Regions from separate parts of the Candidatus Aquiluna sp. UB-MaderosW2red genome, predicted to be linked through region 1. Evidence: predicted binding sites of a transcription regulator. Region 1 holds the regulator's gene; the other holds the start of a gene.

Region 1 (10,885 bases):
AAAAAGTTCATCGCTGCCACCGTAGCAATCGGCTTAGTGGCCGGGTTCTTTTTTTCGCAAGGTCAAATGCAAGATTCTGCGAGCGTGTTGGCACCGGATGCCCTGGAGATTTCGAGCGGCTCGCTTTTTATTCACGTTGTTGGCGAGGTTGCCAAACCCGGGCTGTACGAACTTAAATTTGGTGCCAGAGTGGAAGAGGCGATTGAGCTTGCCGGTGGCTTTAGTGCAGACGCGGTCGCATCGAGTGTCAATCTGGCAAGAATGCTTTCGGATGGGGAGCAAGTTGTTGTGCTCTCCCAATCACAGTTGAGCGCTGCACCCGGAGAAGGTGGCTTTATTTCATTAAACACCGCGTCTCAGTTGCAGCTCGAGGAACTGCCGGGAGTCGGTCCCGCACTTGCTGGTCGAATCATTGCCTATCGAGATGAAATCGGGTCGTTCTCCGAAGTCTCACAACTGCGAGAGGTGAGTGGAATTGGTTCCAAGGTTTTTGCGGCAATAAGCGAGAAGCTCACGTTGTGATTATTGCTTTTGCTGCAGCTTTATGGCTTGGGTTGTGGGCCTTTGCACCACCCGGTGAGCGCTCAATGATCAAGGAAAGTTATCCCGATATTCAAATTGTTGAAAGCCTTCGAGCCGCGTTTTTGAATTTTTCCCAAGGGGTCACACCAGACTCCAAGGCCCTGGTTGCAGGATTAGCAATCGGCGAGCGTGACCTGCTTTCGGATGAAATGACTCAGCAAATGAAGACGCTTTCGCTGACTCACCTGGTTGCTGTTTCGGGGGCGAATTTAGCGATAGTTATGGGGGCAGTCTTTTTATTGGCTGGGCTTTTCGGGGTCAGGCGCAACCTGAGGTTTCTGATCGCTATTGCGGCCATGGTTGGCTATGTATTGATTGTGGGCCCAGAGTCCAGTGTGCTGCGGGCGGCGACGATGGCAATGTTTGTCATGACTGGAATTTGGATTGGGAGAGGCACGAACCCAATGGTTTCGCTCTCCTGGGCGATTATCTTTTTGTTGACCATAGATCCCGGCTTGGCGGTGGACTACGGGTTTGGTCTGTCTGCTTTAGCGACCGCGGGTCTGGTCTGGTTGGCGGTTCCCATCTATAAGTATCTTTCGAAACATGTTCCAAAGTGGCTCGCACTGGGCATCGCGGCCTCGTTTTCGGCACAGCTTTTCACGATGCCGATTCTGATCATGTTGCAGCCGTCCATTCCTATTTACTCGGTTTTGGCAAATCTTTTAGTCGAACCGGTAGTTGCGCCGGTCACTATTTTGGGCATCATTGCGGTGGTCTCTGCGATGTCATTCCCGCCTCTTACCTGGGGGCTTTCTCTTTTGGCGTCCATCGGCACCTGGTGGATTACTTTGGTGGCGGATACCGTTTCGGGTTTTCCTTTGGCGCGGATGCACTTTGTCTCTGGTCCCATTGCGGTCGTGCTATTGACTCTTATCGCTTTGCTCACCGGCCTTGTCATTACTCGGTCGGATTCTAGGAAGCTCTTCGGTTCGTTGCTGAGCGTAGTTTTGGCGGTTAGCGCCGGGTGGTCGCTAACCGATCTTGCCAGGGCCAATACCTTCGCTGGAAATTGGAGTGTTCTGCAGTGTGATGTGGGTCAGGGTGACGCGCTGCTAATTAAGTCAAAAGGCGCAGTTGCTCTAATTGACGTCGGAAAGGATCCGAGTTTGATTGCCAAATGTCTAAATACTCAGAGAGTCACTCGGATTGATTTGCTGGTGCTGACTCACTATGACGCGGACCACGTGGCCGGGATCACGGGACTCCGTGGAATTCAAATCGGTCAGGCGCTACTGTCTGGCTTTAGAGACGATAGACCCCTGGTGGCAACAGTGGCTAAGGTACTGGAATCGGCCGAAAATGTCTCGATTGGCCACCGTGGCCTTACGGGAGTGCTCGGTGATTTTAACTTCACTATTTTGGCCCCGTCTTTTGATGCATCAGAGGCCTCGGACAGCAATGATGCTTCCGTGGTGATCAGTTTTAGATCCGAGACTCTGGGTGTTTTAGCCCTGGGGGACTTGGGGGAGGCGGGTCAGTCAAGACTTATGAGGCAAATGGCTGGCGAGTTGGCGCTTCTTAGAGACCAGTCGCTTATCGTGAAGGTTGCTCACCACGGTTCCTCAGATCAGTCTCGTGAGCTCTATGAATTTTTAGAGCCCGAAGTCATGTTGTATTCGGTTGGTAAAAATGATTATGGCCATCCAACCGATCGCGCATTGCGAATAGCAAGCTCAATTGGGGCTCTGATACTCCGAACTGACAAGCAAGGTTCAATTGCACTTCGTAATCAAGACTCAGAACTCAGTTATCACCAAAGCGGTAAACTCACGACGTGATTGTTGCGAAAACCGTTTACTGGAATCAGGTGAAACCTGCACCACTTACTCTTATCACCGGCACTGAGTCATATTTAGCTTCGAGGGCGCAGCGCAGTATCAAGCAGCAACTCTTAGCTGAATACCCAAACCTCGAGGTTGCAGAAATACAGGAGGGTGAATATTCTCCCGGACTTCTTTTTACAATTGCAGCCCCTTCGCTATTTGCCGAGCCAAGACTTGTCCTGATTCACGGGGCAGCGGACGGGTTGCTTGCGGAACTTGAGGCCGTTGTGAAAGAGCCAATTCAGGATTGCTATGTTGTCGTTAGACTACCGAACGCAATCGGCCATAACGGGAAGATAAAAACCGCTTTAGCCAAAAGCTGCTTGGTTGTGGCCTGCGATGAAATCAAAAGGGATGCTGAGCGTCAAGAATTTGTGCTTGGAGAGTTTGCAGGCTCGGGGGTAAAAATCGAGCCCGCCGCAGTCAAGGCTTTGCTGGGGGCATTCGCATCAGATCTTGGCGAACTCGGTGCGGCTTGCAATCAGCTCGCCTTTATGGGTAAGCCAGTTATAACGGTATTAGATGTGGAAAACACTTTTGAGGGACGTCTAGAGACCAACGCGTTCAAGATCGCAGACGCGGCTCTTGCCGGAAACGCGGCGGAGGCAATTCGACTTTTTCGCCACGGCTCTGCCACTGGCATCGATTCTGTAGCCTTGACCGCCGCTCTTGCAATGCGCATAAGGCAGCTAGCGAGACTCTTCAATGATCGAAACGCGTCTCCAGCAGCTCTTGGCATGCAGCCATGGCAACTCGATAAGGCTCGTCGCGAGCTTTCAAGCTTCCGAGAGCCGGAACTTATTGATTTGGTTTTATTGGTTGCCCAGACTGATGCCGACGTCAAGGGCGCAGCCAGAGACCCCGAGTACTCGATAGAGAAGCTTTTATTGGCGATGGCAAGAAGAGTCTGAGTTTAGAGTCAAAGTTTTCGGCATAAAAAAACCGGGCCGAAGCCCGGATTTTTTTGAACTTTCTTAGAGAGCAGCTGCTTTTTTCGCGATAGCACTCTTACGGTTAGCAGCCTGGTTTTTGTGGATAATCCCCTTGGCAACTGCCTTGTCAATCTTCCGGCTTGCTAAAGCAAGCGCCGCCTTCGCTGCTACGGCGTCTCCAGAAGCGGTAGCTTCTTTGGTGGCGCGGATTGCAGTTTTCACTTCGGAACGAACTGCTTTGTTGCGCTCCTCGGCTTTTAGGTTAGTTCCGATGCGCTTGATGTTGGACTTGATGTTTGCCATGGTTCACTTTCTTTGGCGAAAAATTTTCAGGGCTAATTACCCCTATAACAAAGCCAAACTCTAGCAGTTTCGAGCGGGAGGAGCAAGCACCGTGAGAGAATAAAGAAGTCCAAATCAATTACAGAGGTCCTATTGTCTCCACGCGCGCTGAAAGCACTGGTCCCTTCGGAGACCAGCCCGGAGCTAATCAGAAATTTCTGCATTATTGCTCACATCGATCACGGCAAGTCAACCCTGGCAGATCGGATGCTGCAGCTCACCGGAATCGTCAATGATCGACAGATGCGAGCCCAGTACTTAGACCGCATGGACATCGAACGTGAACGCGGCATCACCATAAAGTCGCAGGCTGTCAGGCTGCCCTGGGAGTTTGAGACTGTTACATACGCCATGAACATGATTGACACCCCTGGACACGTCGACTTTACCTACGAGGTGTCTAGATCTTTAGCAGCCTGCGAGGGGGCCGTGCTTTTGGTAGATGCGGCTCAGGGCATTGAGGCTCAGACGCTCGCGAACCTTTATCTTGCTATGGAAAATGACATGGAGATCATTCCTGTTCTTAATAAAATTGATTTACCAGCAGCACAGCCCGAAAAATACGCCGAAGAGTTAGCAAATTTGATCGGAGGAGACCCGGCCGATTGCCTCAGGGTTTCTGGCAAAACTGGTGAGGGCGTAGCCGAGTTGCTGGATCGCATTATTCAAAAAGTTCCGGCCCCAGTGGGAGATCCCGATGCGCCGGCAAGGGCAATGATCTTTGACTCGGTTTATGACAGCTACCGTGGTGTGGTTACTTATATCCGGATGATTGATGGCCGACTCCACCCGCGGGAGCAGATTCAGATGATGTCCACAAAGGCCGTTCACGAACTCTTGGAGATTGGCGTCATTAGCCCCGAGCCGGTTATCTCAAAAGGTCTGTCGGTGGGTGAAGTTGGTTATCTCATCACCGGGGTGAAAGATGTTCGCCAATCCAAAGTCGGCGACACTGTTACAACGAAGCTGAAGCCCGCGGTAAACGCCCTAAAGGGTTACGCGGAGCCTAAACCAATGGTTTATTCGGGGCTTTACCCAATCGACGGCAGTGACTACCCGAACCTAAGAGATGCCCTAGATAAGCTGAGGCTTTCGGACGCTTCGTTGGTCTATGAGCCTGAGACTTCAGCCGCTCTCGGGTTTGGATTCCGTTGCGGATTCCTTGGCCTGTTGCATCTCGAAATCATTACCGAGCGCCTGGAGCGTGAATTCAATTTGTCACTGATAGCAACCGCACCCTCGGTGGTCTATCACGTGACTCGCGAGGATGGCAGCGCTTTTGTTGTGACAAATCCATCCGAATTCCCCGAGGGTAAAATTCGCGAGGTAAAAGAACCGATGGTCAAAGCAACGATTCTTAGCCCAAAGGACTATGTCGGAACAATCATGGAACTTTGCCAGCAAAAACGCGGTGTTATGGTCGACATGATATATCTAGGCGAAGATCGAGTTCAGCTTCGATACAACTTGCCGCTAGCGGAGATCGTTTTTGATTTCTTTGATCAACTCAAATCCAAAACTCAGGGTTATGGGTCGCTTGACTATGAGGATGATGGCTTCGCAGTTGGCGATTTGGTCAAAGTGGATCTTTTATTGCAGGGTGAAAAAGTCGATGCCTTTAGCTCGATTGTTCATAAGGATAAGGCTTATGCTCACGGCACCAAGATCGTCGGAAAACTCAGAGAGCTAATTCCAAGACAACAATTTGAGGTGCCAATTCAGGCGGCGGTGGGCTCGAGAATTATTGCCCGCGAATCGGTTAGGGCAATGCGAAAAGATGTGCTTGCCAAATGTTACGGTGGCGATGTTTCAAGAAAGCGCAAGCTTCTAGAAAAGCAAAAAGAGGGTAAGAAGCGCATGAAAATGGTTGGCCGAGTAGAGGTTCCACAAGATGCTTTTATTCAGGCGCTCTCCAGCGACGAAGGCCAAAAGGCCGAGAAGAAGAAATAGATGTCTGGGCCGTTGCCGCTCGGTATGCCCTGGCCTTCCGACTCAAAGCTAGTGCTCGGTGAGCCATCGGACAGCTTCCACGCATATGTTCACATTCCTTTTTGCAAAGCGCGTTGTGGTTACTGTGACTTTAATACCTACATTTCCACGGAGCTTGGTTCGACAAAGCGTGAAGAGTTTCACAAACCACTGATCCAAGAGATTCTGCTGAGCAAAAAGGTTCTTGCTGATTCGGGATTCGAGCCCAAGAAATTAACCACGGTTTTTTTTGGTGGGGGAACGCCTTCGCTTTTTTCAGCCGATCAGGTGTCCGAGATACTCTCGGTGCTGGAGAGCACCTTCGGCTTATTACCAAACTGTGAGGTGACTCTCGAGGCAAACCCGGAATCAGCATCGGAAGAGCTAATGGTTGGGTTAAAAAAAGCCGGAATCAACCGTTTGAGTTTTGGGGTCCAGAGCTTTGACCCAGAGGTGTTAAGGGTTTTGGATCGTGAACATGATCCGAGCACGGTGGCCGGGATTGTCTTTCTGGCAAAGCAGATGGGTTTTAAGGTCAGCGTAGATTTGATTTATGGGGCCCCCGGAGAATCACTTGAGAGCTTTAGGGCCACGCTAGAGGAAGCATTGGAGCTTGGCACACAGCATATTTCCGCCTATTCGCTGATTATTGAGCCCGGCACCAAGCTTGCCCGCCAAATCGCGAAGGGCATCCACCAAGAAGTTGATGAAGATTTGAATGCTCAAAAATTTGAGCTGGCTTCGGAACTCATCGGTCAAGCCGGACTTGAGTGGTATGAAGTAGCAAACTGGGGCGAGCCTTCACTGCATAATCTTGCCTATTGGCAATCTAAGGACTGGTGGGGGTATGGGCCCGGCGCTCATTCGCACATTGCCGGCAATCGGTTTTGGAACACAAAGCACCCGGATGCTTATGCCAAGGCGCTTTTGACTCATTCTCAGGTCGCCGGTATGGAGGTATTAACTCGCAGTCAGCAGCTTGAGGAATCTTTGATGCTGGAGCTGAGGACAATTTTTGGAGTCGAGACAAGAGTGCTCAAAGAGCTCGGGGTTTCGGCTCAGCTGGTTGCTGAGCAGCTGGCAGTTGGGGCCATCGAGTTGATTAGGGGAAACCGAATCCGCGCCACCGAATCCGGCAGGTTGTTTGTGGATCGAATCGTGCTTGATTTCCTCACAAAATAACTGTTCGGGCTAGAATTGGCACTCAAGTCAGGGGAGTGCCAATGATTCCGGATAGATCGCTCGAAGTTTTGCGGGCAATTGTTCAGGACTTTATAACCTCAAATCAGCCGGTTGGCTCTAGGGCGCTTTTGGATCGCCACCCCCTGGGAGTTTCGGCAGCAACGATTCGTAATGACATGGCTTTATTGGAAGACGAAGAACTCATCATTGCTCCGCACACCTCGGCGGGTCGGGTGCCAACCGAGAAGGGCTATCGCCTATTCGTAGACCAACTCGGTGAGGTGAAACCACTAACCAACCCTGAGCGAAGCGCTATTGAAGTCTTTATGGCGGCTGGGCTTGATTTGGACGACATAGTCCAAAGAACCGCGCGGACCCTGGCACAGCTAACCAACACGCTAGCCATGGTGCAATACCCGTCTTTAGGTCAGGCCTCGATTAGGCACATCGAACTTTTACCGCTTGGGAACTCCCGAGTTTTAATGATGCTGATTACGGATTCGGGGAGAATCCAACAACAACAGCTTGAAGTTGAAATAGACCCGGAAGATAGTCTGATTCAAGACCTTCGGGGTCGTCTAAACGGACTACTTTCCAACTCCCAACTCACCCAGGTGTCAGATGTCCTCAAGGATCTAGAATCTCAATTTTCTCCTGAGGATAGGAATTTTATTTTGCAGGTCACTAGTTCTCTTCAAGGATTAGTAGATGCTAATCGGCAGGAAAAAGTGGTGGTAGCGGGTGCGGCGAATCTGATTAAGCGCGATGCTGATTTCTCGGGCGAGCTCTCCACAGTGCTGGAGGCAATCGAGGAGCAGGTGGTGCTTCTTCGCTTGCTGGATGAACTTGAGGTTGACCAGCATGGCGTGGGCCTTAAGATTGGTTCTGAGATTGGGCTAGCTGGCATTAGTCACACGGCCATGATGGCTAGTGGTTACCAAAACCGAGGCACCGAGGTCGCCAAGCTTGGCATTTTGGGCCCAACCAGGATGGACTATTCATCAAATATCGCTTCGGTCAGGGCCGTGGCTCGGTATCTAACAAAGTTAACGGAAAGGTAATTCTTGAGCGATCACTACGAGGTTTTGGGCGTAACGCGTCAGGCAACTACCGATGAGATAAAAAAGGCTTATCGCAAACTTGCCCGAGAATTGCACCCAGATGTGAATCCGGAGCCGGCAGCTGCAGAAAAATTCAAATTAGTGACTTTCGCTTACGAGGTTTTGTCGGACGCGAAGCAGCGCGCGCAGTTTGATAATGGTGGTGCACAGGGTTTTGGGCTCGGGGATATTTTTGATAATTTCTTCGGTGGTGGTGGCACTCGTGGCCCGGTATCCAGGGCGCAGCGGGGACAAGATGCCTTACTCCGAGTGGGTTTGAATTTGGCGGAGGCGGTATTCGGGGTCGAAAAGACGCTAACCATTGATACAGCGGTGCTGTGTGCAACCTGCAAGGGGAGTTGCTGCAAACCGGGGACTAGCATCCAGACTTGCGATGTTTGCAGGGGTTCTGGCCAGATTCAGCGCCAGGTGCAGTCATTTATGGGCATGATGGTAACCACCGCACCTTGCGGTTCCTGCCGCGGAACCGGGCAGATAATTCCGAACCCTTGTGTCACTTGCCGCGGTCAAGGTCGGGTCCGGGCACAGCGAGATCTCGAATTGCAGATTCCTGCCGGAGTCGCTGACGGTATGCGGCTGCACCTACAAGGCCAAGGTGAAGTGGGCTTTGCAGGTGGTCCAGCTGGAGACATTTACCTTGAAGTTTCGGTTGCCCCGGATCCAATTTTCGGTCGAGATGGCGATGACCTCAGGGCAGTGCTCGAAGTTCCCGTAGCCGACGCGGCGCTGGGTTTTGAAACTGAGATTGAAACCCTCGATGGCCCAACCAAATTGGAGGTTAGGCAGGGGGCTCAAAATGGCGACATTATTACTTTGAAGCATCTTGGGGCCTCGAAGTTGCGCGGCCGTGGTCGTGGGGATTTACTGGTAGAAGTGAAGATACTGACTCCCACCAGACTTGATGGTAAACAACGAGACTTGTTCAAAAAACTACGAGAAATGCACTCTCAAGATGTTCCGCGGCTGGGTTCCAGAAGAACCAAAGGCCGCTTCTAGTGCATTGGTTTTATGACCCAGCTTTTAGCAACACTTCAACTTCCATAGGCGACTCCGAGCAAAAGCACTTTCGTGCGCTGCGGATTCAAAAGGGTGAGGGGATAGTTGTCACAAATGGTTTGGGAGAAAGCTTTGAGTGTGAGGTGCTGGAGCTCACCCCACCTTCCCTATTGGTTACTAAAGCCCGCGAGCACTCAAGGTCGCCGCTGAGTTTTCATTTGATTCAGGCTCTGGCGAAAAATGACCGCGATGAACTTGCCATGCAAACTGCGATCGAGCTGGGTGCTACCGAGATAACCCCCTGGTCGGCTAGTCGCTGCATTATTAGGTGGGACGGGAAATTAGAGCGAAACCAGCTGCGTTGGCAGCAAATATCAACCGAGGCTATGAAGCAATCTCAACAAGCATGGCTGCCAGTTATCAACCCGCTCTCCAGTACCAAGCAACTAATTTGTGGTCAGCTTGGAATTGTGCTTGATCCAAGAGCAGAGATCGGTCTTAAGGACCTCGATTTATCGATTGAGCATATTTCGATCGCGGTTGGGCCAGAAGGCGGAATCACCGACTCGGAAATGGCGGTTTTGGAATCTAAGGGTTTTATTAGAGTGAGGCTGGGGCAGTCAGTGCTCAGGAGCTCCAGTGCCGGACCTGCCGCAATTGCCGCAATCAGTGCCCTAGGTGCAAATTGGGATAAGGCCTAGAATTGAACATGGAGGAATCATTGGACTGTATTTTTTGTAAAATCGTGGCTTCTGAGCTGCCGACCGAGCTACTTGGCGAAAACGAATTCGCGATCGCTTTCAAAGACATCAATCCACTTGCGATGGTTCATATTCTCGTGGTGCCCCGGATTCACAGTTCTGATATTTCAAGACTCTCGGACCCCCAAACGCTTTTAGGGCTTCACGAATTGGTGCGCGAGATGGCAGCCAAGTTCACCGACGGTCAGTTTCGACTGCAGTTCAACACGGGAGAGCGCGAGGGGCAGTCTGTTTTTCACACTCACGCTCACATTTTGAGCCAGCAGGGAAGCTAGTGCCGAAGCTTAGTTTTGATGTTGCCGAAGTTGATTTAGTTCAATTGCTTGGCCCCGAAGATTCCCTAATTAGAAGTCTTGAGTCACAATTTCCGGGGATGCAAATTCAGAATCGCGGTTTTGGATTCCTGATTGACGCCGAAGAGTCGGATTCTGAGAAGGCCAAGGCGGCAATTTTGGCTCTTGCCGATTTGGTGAGGCAGGGAGTGACACCGGATTCACGCAGTGTGATTGAGGCAGTTGCTCTTCTAGAGCAAAAAGAATCTCCCGCCAAGATCTTAGGCCTGGGCGCAATCCACACCCCGGGCAAAACAATCAGGGCCAAAACCCTGGGCCAAAAACAATATCTTGAGGCGATTGATGATTACACAATTACTTTTGGTATCGGTCCGGCCGGCACGGGCAAGACTTATCTCGCAGTTGCTAAGGCCGTAGCGGCTCTTTACAGCAAGCAAGTATCAAGAATCATTCTCACCAGACCTGCCGTTGAGGCTGGGGAAAAGTTGGGTTTTTTGCCGGGAACTCTGAGCGAGAAGATTGACCCATACCTGCGGCCGTTATTCGATTCTTTGCAAGAGATGCTTGAGCCCGAGGTCACCGCCAAGCTCATGGAGTCTGGCGTCATCGAAGTTGCCCCACTTGCCTATATGAGGGGCAGGACCCTCAATGACGCATTTGTAATTTTGGATGAGGCGCAAAACACCACGGCCGAGCAGATGAAGATGTTTCTTACTCGGTTGGGGTTCAATTCAAAAATGGTAATAACCGGCGACGCCTCCCAAATAGATCTGCCGGGCGGGAAGTCCGGTCTGATAGCGGCTACTGGAATCTTGAGTGGAGTCGAGGGGCTGCACGTTTTTAGGTTGACCAGTCAAGACGTGGTGCGGCACGAGCTAGTTA
Region 2 (10,885 bases), 450 kb from region 1:
GGTTAGGGAAGTTGAAATCGGTGCCGGTGGCAGAACCGTAATGAACTTTTTTATCGGAGAGGGCGAGCGAAATACGACCTCTTTTACTGACCAACTCATTGCCAGGCTGATATACGGAATCAACTTTGGTCTGATGCTCGGTTTGGCTGCGGTTGGTCTTTCTTTAGTCTTTGGAACCACCGGACTGTCCAATTTTGCCCACGGTGAAATGGTTACCTTCGGTGCTGTCGCGGCCTTGCTGTTTGGGGTAATCCTTGAAATTCCCATATGGGCGGCAATTCCCCTGGCGGTGGCAATGTCAGCGGGCTTTGGCTGGGCACTGGACGCTGGTCTTTGGCGACCCTTGAGGAAACGCGGAATCGGAATCGTGCAGTTGATGATTGTGTCGATTGGACTCTCGCTAACCGTTCGTTACCTGATTCAATTTTTTATTGGTGGAGGCACCGAGCAGCTACCTGGATTTGATGCACCAAAAATTCAGCTATTCGGCTCAGTTTCACTCAGTGCCACCGACCTGATTTCGATGGCAATATCAATCACTGTGATTCTGGCCTTTGCCCTTTGGTTACTGAAGACCAAAACCGGAAAGGCCACCCGGGCAATCTCGGACAATCCCGATTTGGCTGCCGCTTCCGGTATTGATGTTGACAAAGTGATTCGAACGGTTTGGATATTGTCCGCCAGCATGGCAGGTCTATCGGGAGTGCTTTGGGCTTACTTCCGTCCGGGCATCAAGTGGGACATGGGAACGCAGATTTTGCTTTTGATTTTTGCGGCTGTAACTCTCGGCGGGCTAGGAACGGCCTTTGGGGCATTCCTCGGTGCGCTGATAGTAGGAATATTGGTGGAGACTTCGAGCTTGTTCATTCCGGCCGATCTCAAATACGTCGGTGCACTCGTGGTTTTAATTGTGATATTGCTGGTCAGGCCGCAGGGTTTGCTCGGTCGAAAACAACGGATAGGTTAGGCGGTCATCATGGACTGGGGATCAATTCTCAACAACACGCTGGCCGCAATACTCACCCCCACTACCCTGGCGTTTGCGCTTGCGGCCTTGGGGTTGGCTATGCACTTTGGATTTGCTGGACTGTTGAACTTCGGTATCGCAGGCTTCATGGCAATTGGCGCTTACAGCTACGCAATCGCAGTGCTGACATTCGGCTTCCCTTGGTGGTTGGCCATGCTTATGGGCATTGTTGGTTCGATAGCCTTCGCAGTCTTACTTGGAATTCCAACCCTTCGCTTGCGCGGTGACTACCTCGCGATTGCGACTATTGCCGCTGCCGAGATTGCAAGATTGCTCTTTCTCACCACCACATTTACCGATGTCACTGGAAGCGCAGATGGGTTATTCGGCTATAACAACACTGGAGGATTCAATGAGGCGAATCCTTTCCCACCCGGAAGTTACGGGTTCGGCCCTTGGACGTATAACAGGGAAACTCTCTGGGTGGTTGTCTTCGGCCTAGTTATTTTGGCGCTCTGCGTTTGGTTGCTCTGGGCACTCATGAGATCGCCTTGGGGCCGAGTTATCAAGGGTATTCGTGAAGACGAAGACGCCATTAGGGCTCTTGGAAAAAATGTCTTCGCTTATAAGATGCAGGCACTAATTATTGGTGGCGTGTTTGGCGGGCTAGGTGGAATTGTCTACGCTGCATTTGCAAACGTATCTCCCGGGGTCTACGTGACCTCGCTCACCTTTTTCATCTGGACTGCCCTTTTGCTCGGAGGGGCCGCTACGGTCTTTGGTCCAGTAATCGGCTCTATTCTCTTCTGGGTTTTGCAGGCGTTCTTATCGAACGTCCTACCCGCTCTAGCTACCGCTGGAATTCTGCCGGTGAACGGCACCCAGGCATCAACCCTGCGCTTTGTGCTGGTAGGAATCGGCCTGATGCTGCTGGTGATATTTAGACCGCAAGGTATTTTTGGCGATAAGAAGGAGCTGACCTTTGTCAAATAATGAAACTCCGGATAAATCAACCGGACTGCACATTGGAGAGGCCAAGCCAGGCTGTGGCAAAGTTGATCCGATATTGGTGATCGATAATGTCACCAAAAGCTTCGGAGGTCTCACCGCGGTAACGGTTGACCATTTGGAAATTCCGCGCGGAGTTATCACAGCTCTAATTGGTCCAAATGGCGCCGGTAAAACGACATTGTTTAACCTATTGACTGGGTTTGACTCACCAGACACTGGGGCGTGGAGCTTTCTTGGCACATCATTGGCTGGCGTCCCATCTTTTAAAGTGGCTCAAATGGGACAGGTGCGAACCTTTCAGCTCACTAAAGCCCTAAGCCTGCTCACCGTCATGGAAAACATGAAGCTGGGAGCCAAAAATCAAAAGGGTGAATCTCTGCTGCGCTCTTTGGTCCCCGCTCTCTGGCGGAAACAAGATGCCGAAATCGAGCTGAAGGCTCGCAAGTTACTAGAGCGTTTCAAGCTGGATGGCAAGGAAAAAGACTTTGCTGCATCACTCTCAGGTGGTCAGCGAAAGTTGCTAGAGATGGCAAGAGCGCTAATGACCGACCCGGTTCTAGTGATGCTAGATGAGCCGATGGCCGGGGTTAACCCGGCCCTGACCCAGTCTTTATTGGACCACGTGCTAAACCTCAAAAAAGAGGGGATGACCGTTTTATTTGTGGAGCACGACATGCACATGGTCCGTCACATCGCCGACTGGGTGGTAGTGATGGCTGAGGGCAAAGTTGTGGCCGAGGGGCCACCAGAAAGCGTCATGAGAGAGCAGGCCGTGATTGACGCCTACCTCGGTGCCCACCAAGACACCGATCTAGGTGTCGTGACTGGTCGAATCAACATCATTACTGAAGAGGACGAAAAATGACTCTGGTTGTGGAAGTAAAAGACCTTTATGCCGGATACCTTCCCGGAGTCAACATCTTGAATGGCACAAACTTTTATGCTGATAAGGGTGAGCTGATTGGAATCATCGGTCCCAATGGTGCCGGGAAATCAACCCTTCTGAAAGCCATCTTCGGGCTCGTAAAAGTTCGCGAAGGTGAAATCAATCTCAATGGCGAGAGCATCATTGGCCTGAAAGCGAATCAACTGGTCTCAAAAGGTGTCGGGTTCATCCCGCAGTCCAATAACGTCTTTCCCTCGCTGAGCATTGAAGAGAACCTGCAAATGGGTATCTACCAGGATCCCAGCCACTATAAAGAGCGCTTGGAATTCGTAGTCTCCATTTTTGCTGAACTCGGCAAGCGATTGAAGCAACGAGCTGGCTCCCTATCTGGCGGGGAGCGCCAGATGGTTGCTATGGGGCGGGCGCTCATGATGAACCCTGCAGTGTTGCTTTTGGACGAACCTTCAGCCGGTCTGAGCCCAGTTCGTCAGGACGAGGCTTTTTTGAGAGTTTCAGATATCAATAAGGCCGGGGTCACCTGCATCATGGTCGAGCAGAACGCTAGACGCTGCCTACAAATTTCTGACCGGGCTTATGTGCTTGATCAAGGTAAAGACGCCGTCACAGGCACCGGTAGGGAGCTACTGAATGACCCTGCAGTGATCGGTCTCTACCTGGGTACTCTTGGCGCCTAGAAGAAGAGCTTTTGGCACCAGATTCGCCCTTGCCACCACGTTTGGTATTGCGGTGGGGATCATAATCGGCAACCTAGCAATTGGGATAGGCCTTGGTGCTCTAGTGGGATTGGGCCTAGAAATCTTGGGTAAGAAAAAAAGATAGCCGTCCACTTAAAGACTTAGCCCCTCAAGGAAATCCTTGAGGGGCTAAGTTGCTTCGAGGCTAGTTACTAGCCGCGGATGGTTACTGGAACGTTGTTGCCGTCGAACTGCTGGATCAAGATGTTGCCCTTAGTTGGGTCTCCAACATCATTGAACTCGATGGCACCGGATGGTCCATCGTAATCAGCAGTACCGCCACCGTTGATGATGTCGGCACACTCAGCAAAGCTGGTGCACTTGGTTCCCATGCCGGAGCCACCTGAAACCTCCTGGAGCTTGAGAGCCACGTTTGCACCTTCGGTGCTGCGGGCCTCAAGAGCTGCAAGGGCTAGAAGGATGACAGCGTCATAAGACTCTGGACCATAGGCATTGAGCGCTAGGGCTGCATTGCCTGCTGCCTGCCAGTTCTCGTCCATCAGGGTGATGAAGTCGCCGATTGTGGATTCGTTAACACCAGGGTAGGTTCCCTTTGCGTCCATCAAGGTGCCAGGAGCAAAGTCTGCTGAGTAGTCGGTTAGGTTACCGTCCACGAAGTAGAGCTTGTCCGCTGGGAACTGCGATACCAACTCGGGAACGATTGTCTTTGCCTCGTCGAAGGTGATCAGAACGATAGCATCTGGGTCGCCAGCAAGAGCCTCAGCAATCTGAGCGGTGAAGTTAGTGTCTCCGGTGTTGTAGGTCGGGGCTGCAATTACCTCGCCGCCAGCTGCCTCAAAAGCAGTGGTAACGTAGCTCGCAAGTCCGGTTCCATAGGAGTCATTTAGAACGATCAATGAGATCCTCTGGTGACCATCTTCTGCGATTAGGTTTCCTAGAACTTCACCCTGAAGAACGTCTGAGGGGGCGGTACGGAAGTAAAGTCCCTTGTCCTCGTAGTCGGTGAATGCTGCGGAGGTGTTGGCCGGTGAGAACTGAATAACACATTCAGCAATGACTCGGTCGATGAACTGAAGCGAAGTGCCTGAAGACGCAGCTCCAACAATTGCCTGGACTCCGGCGCCTAATAGGCGAGGAATCTCGGTGTCGTAAGCCTTGTTATCGGTGTCACCCGAGTCACCAAGAGTCATGTCAATGGTGATTCCCTTGCCGGCCGCGTTGACTTCGTCAACAGCTAGTGCAACTCCAGCCTCTTCCGGTGGGCCTAGGAATGCCAAGTTACCGGTCAATGGAAGTGCGGTACCCATTTTGAATACTAGGTCGCCATCTTGCTCTGGAGCTAGCTCACAGCCACCTGGAGATATTGTGGCAGGTGCCGAAGTCTCCTCAGCAGCTGTCTCGGTGGTTTCGGGTTCTGCGGTGGCGCAACCGGCTAGGACTACGGCGCCCACCATTGCGATCGATGCAGCGGACAGTGCCCTTCTGGTGAAGGATGACCTCTTGAACTTTGTTGTCATTTTGCTCCTTGAAATAGCAATAGGAAAAACGGATGCGCGCACGAATTTACGCGATCTGAGAAAATCATAACTAGTGCTGAATCAGCCCGCACTGTTGTTTCGCACGATATTCTGCCAATAAACAGTTTCGCACTGCGAAATAGCCCTTATAAACCACACAAACAACGGAATCCGAAGTTATTAAGGCTTGTAGATACGTATTCCGAAGACCCTAAGGGCTTATAAGGAGTGCGTAACAATTATGTTTCAGATTTAGCACTAGGAGTTGGGAACAAGCGGGATCGCAGGCCTTTTGCGAAGCAAGGCGTCTGAAGTTAGCACCACCAAGGAGAGCCAGACCAATGAAAATCCAATCCAGCGAACCGGCGGCATCTCTTCACCCAGAATGAAGTAAGCAGTCGAAAACTGCAACACCGGGGTGAGGTACTGAATAAAGCCAATCATCGACAGCGGAATTCTAGAAGCTGCAGAACCAAACAGAATCAAGGGAATTGCAGTCAGAATCCCGAATCCGATAAGAACGCTTGCCTCAAGGGGGCCCTTGGTGATTTGGATTTCAAGGGTGTTGGCTACCAGCAAAAACTGAAGCACTGCCACCGGCACCAATACTGCGGATTCGATGGTGAAGGACTGCAGTGCACCGATCTTGCCGCCGACTTTATTTTTGGCAAGTGAGTAGGTGGCGAAGCTAATAGCGAGAATGAAGGCGATCCAGGGCGGACGCCCATAATCAAACGTGAGAATCACAACTGCTACAAAGCCAATACCAAGTGCCGCCCACTGGGTGGTTCGCAGCCTTTCTTTGAGCAGTAAAACCGCGAAAAGTATCGTTATCAAAGGGTTTATGAAATAACCGAGAGAGCTCTCAATAGTGTTGCCAGTCGCGACGGCAATTACGTAGACCTCCCAATTAATAAATATAAATAGCGCAGCCACAGCTATCCAGCCCAATTTTTTCGGAGATCTCATAATCAGAATAATCTCGCGCCACTTGCGAGTGATGGTCACCAAAAGGGCTGCGAATAAAAAACCAAAGATGACTCGCCAGGTAACAATTTCCAGTGGGTCGGCGAAATTTGCCGCCACAATAATCAAAGGAAATGAGCCCCAGATTAGATACGCACTAAAGCCAAAAATCAACCCGGTAGTTTTTTTGCTTCTCGCCATCACCATAAAAGCTTAGGGGCTAGAACTTAAAGCAAAACGCCCCGGTCACCCGGGGCGTTTTGATTACGAATTTTATTTAGCGAACCACAATCGCAAGAACGTCGCGAGCTGAAAGTACTAGGTACTCCTGGCCGTCATACTTGAGCTCTGTGCCGCCATACTTCGAGAAGATCACCAAGTCGCCGACTGCAACATCAACTGGGATGCGATCGCCAGACTCATTGAAGCGGCCTGGGCCAACTGCAACTACCTCAGCCTCTTGGGGCTTCTCTTTTGCGGTGTCTGGGATTACCAGACCAGATGCGGTCTTCTGCTCAGCCTCAACTGGGCGAACAACGATTCGATCTTCTAGTGGCTTGATTGAAACCGACACTGAAACCTCTTCTATATCTAAAGTTTTGATTAGCAGTCTCACCTCGTGAGTGCTAACCCAACTTTAGGCCCTAAGAAGCAAGCAGTCAAGATGAGCGCCACCGTCAAACCCGATAGCGTTTGAGGTGTGGAATCAAATATTGCAGAACTACTAACGCCCGAGGCCTTGGCGTTATTGAACAAACTCGGGCCACTGGATTCCAAGGCGGATGTGCTGTCGCTGATCACTAGGCTTCGCAACCAGGGCCACGAGGCTGTATTGGTAACCGCAGTTGTAAACCAGGCTCGGCTTAGGCATCGAGCAAAGGCCAAGTTCGGTGAGTTTGCAAACCACATGCTTTATTCAGAAGCCGGGCTCGAGCAGGCCACTAGATTGCCTGTAGCCGCACTTCACGCCGAACGCTTTAGGCAGGCTGGCATCAAGCGGGTTGCCGACCTGGGTTGTGGGATTGGCGCGGATGCCATGAGCCTTGCGGCCCTAGACATAACTGTTTTGGCAGTTGAACAAGATGAGCAAACCGCCGCTTTGGCAACTTTTAATCTTGCGAGTTTTCCAAATGCAAAGGTGATTCAAGCAGACGCCAAATCACAAGACACTCAGGATATGGGAGTTTTTATCGACCCTGCCAGAAGAGAGATTAATCGAAAAGGCAGAACTCATATTCGTTTGACTCCAAGTGATTTCAGCCCATCACTTGACTGGGTTTTCGAAAAGGCAAAGACCGCACCCACCGCCGTAAAGCTCGGCCCCGCCACAGATCACGAGCTAATCCCTGAGCACTGCGAAGCCCAATGGGTTTCTCATAATGGTGACCTGGTCGAGCTAATGCTCTACTTCGGAAAACTCTCTCGTGGCAACATGCGCTCAGCCTTGCTAATCAAAAATGGTGAGCGAAAAGTATTTGATGGAGTCGGTGAGATCCAGGGTGCAGTGCGCGAACTGAGCGAATTTATTTACGAACCGGACAACTCGCTTATTCGCTCCCACCTGCTCGGTGAGTTTGCCGCTCAATACTCATTGGGGTTGGTCTCTCCAGCGATTGCCTATCTAACCGGTGATCAGAAGCTCACAACTCCATGGCTCAGAGGTTTTCAGGTCAAAGAGATATTGCCACTAGACCCAAAGGCCATAAATAAATATGTGATCGAAAATCAGATTGGGATTCTTGAAATCAAGAAGCGGGGTGTCGACATAACACCCGAAGAGCTTCGCAAGAAGCTCAGGTTAAAGGGTTCGGGCACCGCAACCCTGATTATGACCAAGGTTTTAGGTGCCCGAAAAGCAATTATCGCTAATCCGATCTAGCCCCAATCAAAGCGCATTCCATTTCGCATATCTACGAAATTCATCCAGCTGCCCGGTTCGGAGCCGAGTAGGGAGAAAAGCGCAACCTGAGCAATCACGGCCAAGATGCTGAATAAGAGAATTACTACCAACTGCACGTAGCCCAGCACCACACCTATTAGGGCAAGCTTGCGACCACTTTCCCCGCTGATCTTTAGCTGCGCTAGCGCAATGTGGCCGGTAATCACCGCTACCAAAGATCCGACACCACTAAGCGCAGAAGCAAATGAAACCGCCGATAAAGAGTTGAGTGAGGTCCAATCAAACCCCGGTTTTGAGGGCTCAGCTAAGGCTGCTGGAGTGGCCTTAGGTTTCGAATTCGTAGTTTTCTCCGCGGTTACTTTTTCGTTCTCTGCCATGATTCCTCCTGAATGTTTGGCGAATACCTAACTCAATCATCTCTTATTGAGAGTTAGTCTCACAAATGCTGAGAGTGCCCTGGAGGCTAGTTAGTCTGAACCCGGGTGACCTCGAGGGTTGACTCCGCGCCAAATCCAAGACTCGATGGTGGCTTGCCGGCCATTACCAGCTGGGCTCCCAGTGAAGCAATCATTGCGCCGTTATCGGTGCAAAGGCTAAAACGCGGAATGCGAAGTTCAATCCCAGCTCGATCACAGCGCTCAAGCGCAACCTCGCGAAGCCGAGCGTTGGCCGTCACCCCACCGCCAAGCAGCAGCCTCTTCACCCCGTAAGCCTCGCAAGCATTTAGCGCTTTGGTGAGTAAAACATCCACCACCGCCTCGCGGAAGCTAGCTGCTACATCGGCCTTGGAATATTCTTCGCCAGCGGCATCGAGTTTCTCAACGTGCCTAGCCACGGCAGTTTTTAAACCTGAGAAAGAAAAGTTATAGCGGTTTTTCTCCATGTCTTTTGGAAGCGATAAACCCCTGGGGAAGCGCACCGCTTTGGGATCGCCCGATAGGGCCAATTTGTCAATCTGGGGGCCACCGGGATATGGCAGCCCTAACACCCTGGCAACCTTGTCAAAAGCCTCACCAGCCGCGTCATCGATGGTTTCACCTAAAAGCTCGACATCTTCTAAAAGGTCCCTGACCAAAAGCAAAGAGGTGTGGCCCCCGGAAACCAAAAGCGCAATTGTTGGAAGCTCGACATAGCCGCGTTCCAGAACATCCGCACCAACGTGACCAACCAGGTGATTTACCGCGTAGATCGGCAAATTATGCGCTATCGCTAAGCCCTTGGCTGCGCCGATGCCAACCATTAACGCTCCGGCCAAACCTGGGCCATTGGCCACCGCAATCGCATCCACCTCTTGCATCGTTATGCCGGCTTCTAATAAAGCTTTTTCTAGAGTCGGGGTCAATGCTTCCAGGTGTGCCCTTGCCGCAACCTCGGGCACCACCCCACCATATTTGGCGTGCTCATCCATCGAGCTGTGCAGAGCGTTGGCCAAAAGTCGATTACCCCGCACAATTCCAATGCCCGTCTCATCGCAGGTTGATTCAACTCCCAAAATAATTGGCTGCTTGATTTCAAGGCGCATAATCAAAGCGTCAACGTTATCCGGCTGGTAGTAGCGCTTTCGAAGATCTACCGGCAAGAAACCAAGGGATTCATAAAGCGAAATAGCTATTGGGTTATCACTTCGCACCTCGAGCATGACCTGCTCCGAACCTAGCTTTTTAGCGTAAGCCAGCAGCTCCAGCATGAGTTTTTTGCCCAAGCCTTTGCCGCGCTCACTCAGCGCGATGCCAATTGTTTGAATATCACTAGAAAAAGACCCGGCCACAGTGCTGAGGCCCCCATAACCCAGAAGGTCATGATCAAAATAGCCCAGGTAGTAGCTGTGCTCAAAACCAAGTTCGGTTCGCATGGAGCGCTCTGACCAAGCGTCATTGGCAAATAGCTCTAGCTCCAGAATCATCACCTGGGCAATATCCGCCGGGGTTAGCCTTCTGGAGATCATCAGCCACTCACCTTTTTACCCGGAGATGGCGCAACATCCGGAGATCTTAGATAAAGCGCCGAGACATCACTCAGATCGATGCCTAGACCAAGGGCTTGGTGAGCGTAAAGGCCAACTAGCCTGGCATCGCAAGGCATGGTGACTGCCTCATAATCACTAAAACGCTCGAGCTCTGTCGGCTGAATAACTTCTGGGCCGATTGTCCTAACGCCCAATTCATAAGCGGCCAGAAACAATTCTTTACGCTTGGCATCTGCAACCACGTAGAACTTCTTGCTTGATTGGCTAAGAGCAATCGCATCTAAAACCATGACGCCGTAAAAAGGTATTCCTCGGCTCATCGCGAAGGCAGTTCCGGTCGCCATGCCGACTCGCAGCCCGGTATAAGGAGCTGGCCCCCTGCCAACAGCAACCGCAGTCACATCGCTAGCCAAGATACCCGCTTGACTCAGAGCCTGCATAATTGCCAACCCGATGTTTTCCGCATGCCCAAAGGGGTCTTCGAAGAGGCTAAAACCTAAAAGCTTTCCATCTTCTAAAATCGCGGCTGATGTGCCGGCTGAGGTGTCAATCGCCAAAAGCAATGGTTACTCCTTCATAGCGAGCGCCGTGGGGCAAAAGCGTAACCAGTCTTGAGTCGTCTTCACTCTCACGATTGATCTGAATCTCTAGCCAGGATTCGGCAATGCCATCCACATAGTCCCGAGCCCACTCCACGACAACAATGCTGTTCGCAAAATCTATATCGAGGTCATCCAGCTCTAGAGCTGAACCCAAGCGATAAGCGTCCACATGAACAAGTTTCGGCCCGGTCGTAGTTTTATGAGTTCTAGCCAAAACAAAGGTTGGCGATTGAACTGTTCCCAGAGCCCCAAGGCCCTCGCCAATCCCTCTGGTCAAAGTTGTCTTACCGGCTCCTAAAGGACCATTGAGCAAGACCATGTCACCGGCCCGGAGGTGCCGGGCAAGTTGGATGC

Evidence for each region. Region 1 encodes HrcA, which represses chaperone genes, less so after heat shock. Its sites were predicted from a motif close to TTNGCACTCGNNNNNNNCGAGTGCNAA; they were not measured.
Region 2: the regulator HrcA is predicted to act here: its motif matches at 6,667-6,693, upstream of groES (co-chaperone GroES).

What each region holds. Positions count from the first base shown of each region.
Region 1 is NZ_LT627734.1:1,005,804-1,016,688, forward strand. Features, by position in the region: gene BLP47_RS05165 (ComEA family DNA-binding protein) at 1-522, shown strand, start outside; gene BLP47_RS05170 (ComEC/Rec2 family competence protein) at 519-2,363, shown strand; gene holA (DNA polymerase III subunit delta) at 2,360-3,319, shown strand; gene rpsT (30S ribosomal protein S20) at 3,383-3,643, opposite strand; gene lepA (translation elongation factor 4) at 3,776-5,632, shown strand; gene hemW (radical SAM family heme chaperone HemW) at 5,633-6,832, shown strand; gene hrcA (heat-inducible transcriptional repressor HrcA) at 6,874-7,893, shown strand; gene dnaJ (molecular chaperone DnaJ) at 7,897-8,949, shown strand; gene BLP47_RS05205 (16S rRNA (uracil(1498)-N(3))-methyltransferase) at 8,949-9,650, shown strand; gene BLP47_RS05210 (HIT domain-containing protein) at 9,695-9,985, shown strand; gene BLP47_RS05215 (PhoH family protein) at 9,985-10,885, shown strand, end outside.
Region 2 is NZ_LT627734.1:551,410-562,294, reverse strand. Features, by position in the region: gene BLP47_RS02935 (branched-chain amino acid ABC transporter permease) at 1-967, shown strand, start outside; gene BLP47_RS02930 (branched-chain amino acid ABC transporter permease) at 977-1,960, shown strand; gene BLP47_RS02925 (ABC transporter ATP-binding protein) at 1,950-2,843, shown strand; gene BLP47_RS02920 (ABC transporter ATP-binding protein) at 2,840-3,559, shown strand; gene BLP47_RS08445 (hypothetical protein) at 3,549-3,704, shown strand; gene BLP47_RS02915 (ABC transporter substrate-binding protein) at 3,772-5,097, opposite strand; gene rarD (EamA family transporter RarD) at 5,356-6,264, opposite strand; gene groES (co-chaperone GroES) at 6,341-6,637, opposite strand; gene BLP47_RS02900 (class I SAM-dependent methyltransferase) at 6,764-7,942, shown strand; gene BLP47_RS02895 (DUF4190 domain-containing protein) at 7,939-8,340, opposite strand; gene tsaD (tRNA (adenosine(37)-N6)-threonylcarbamoyltransferase complex transferase subunit TsaD) at 8,427-9,485, opposite strand; partial or broken gene BLP47_RS08565 (GNAT family N-acetyltransferase) at 9,495-9,866, opposite strand; gene tsaB (tRNA (adenosine(37)-N6)-threonylcarbamoyltransferase complex dimerization subunit type 1 TsaB) at 9,908-10,492, opposite strand; gene tsaE (tRNA (adenosine(37)-N6)-threonylcarbamoyltransferase complex ATPase subunit type 1 TsaE) at 10,476-10,885, opposite strand, start outside.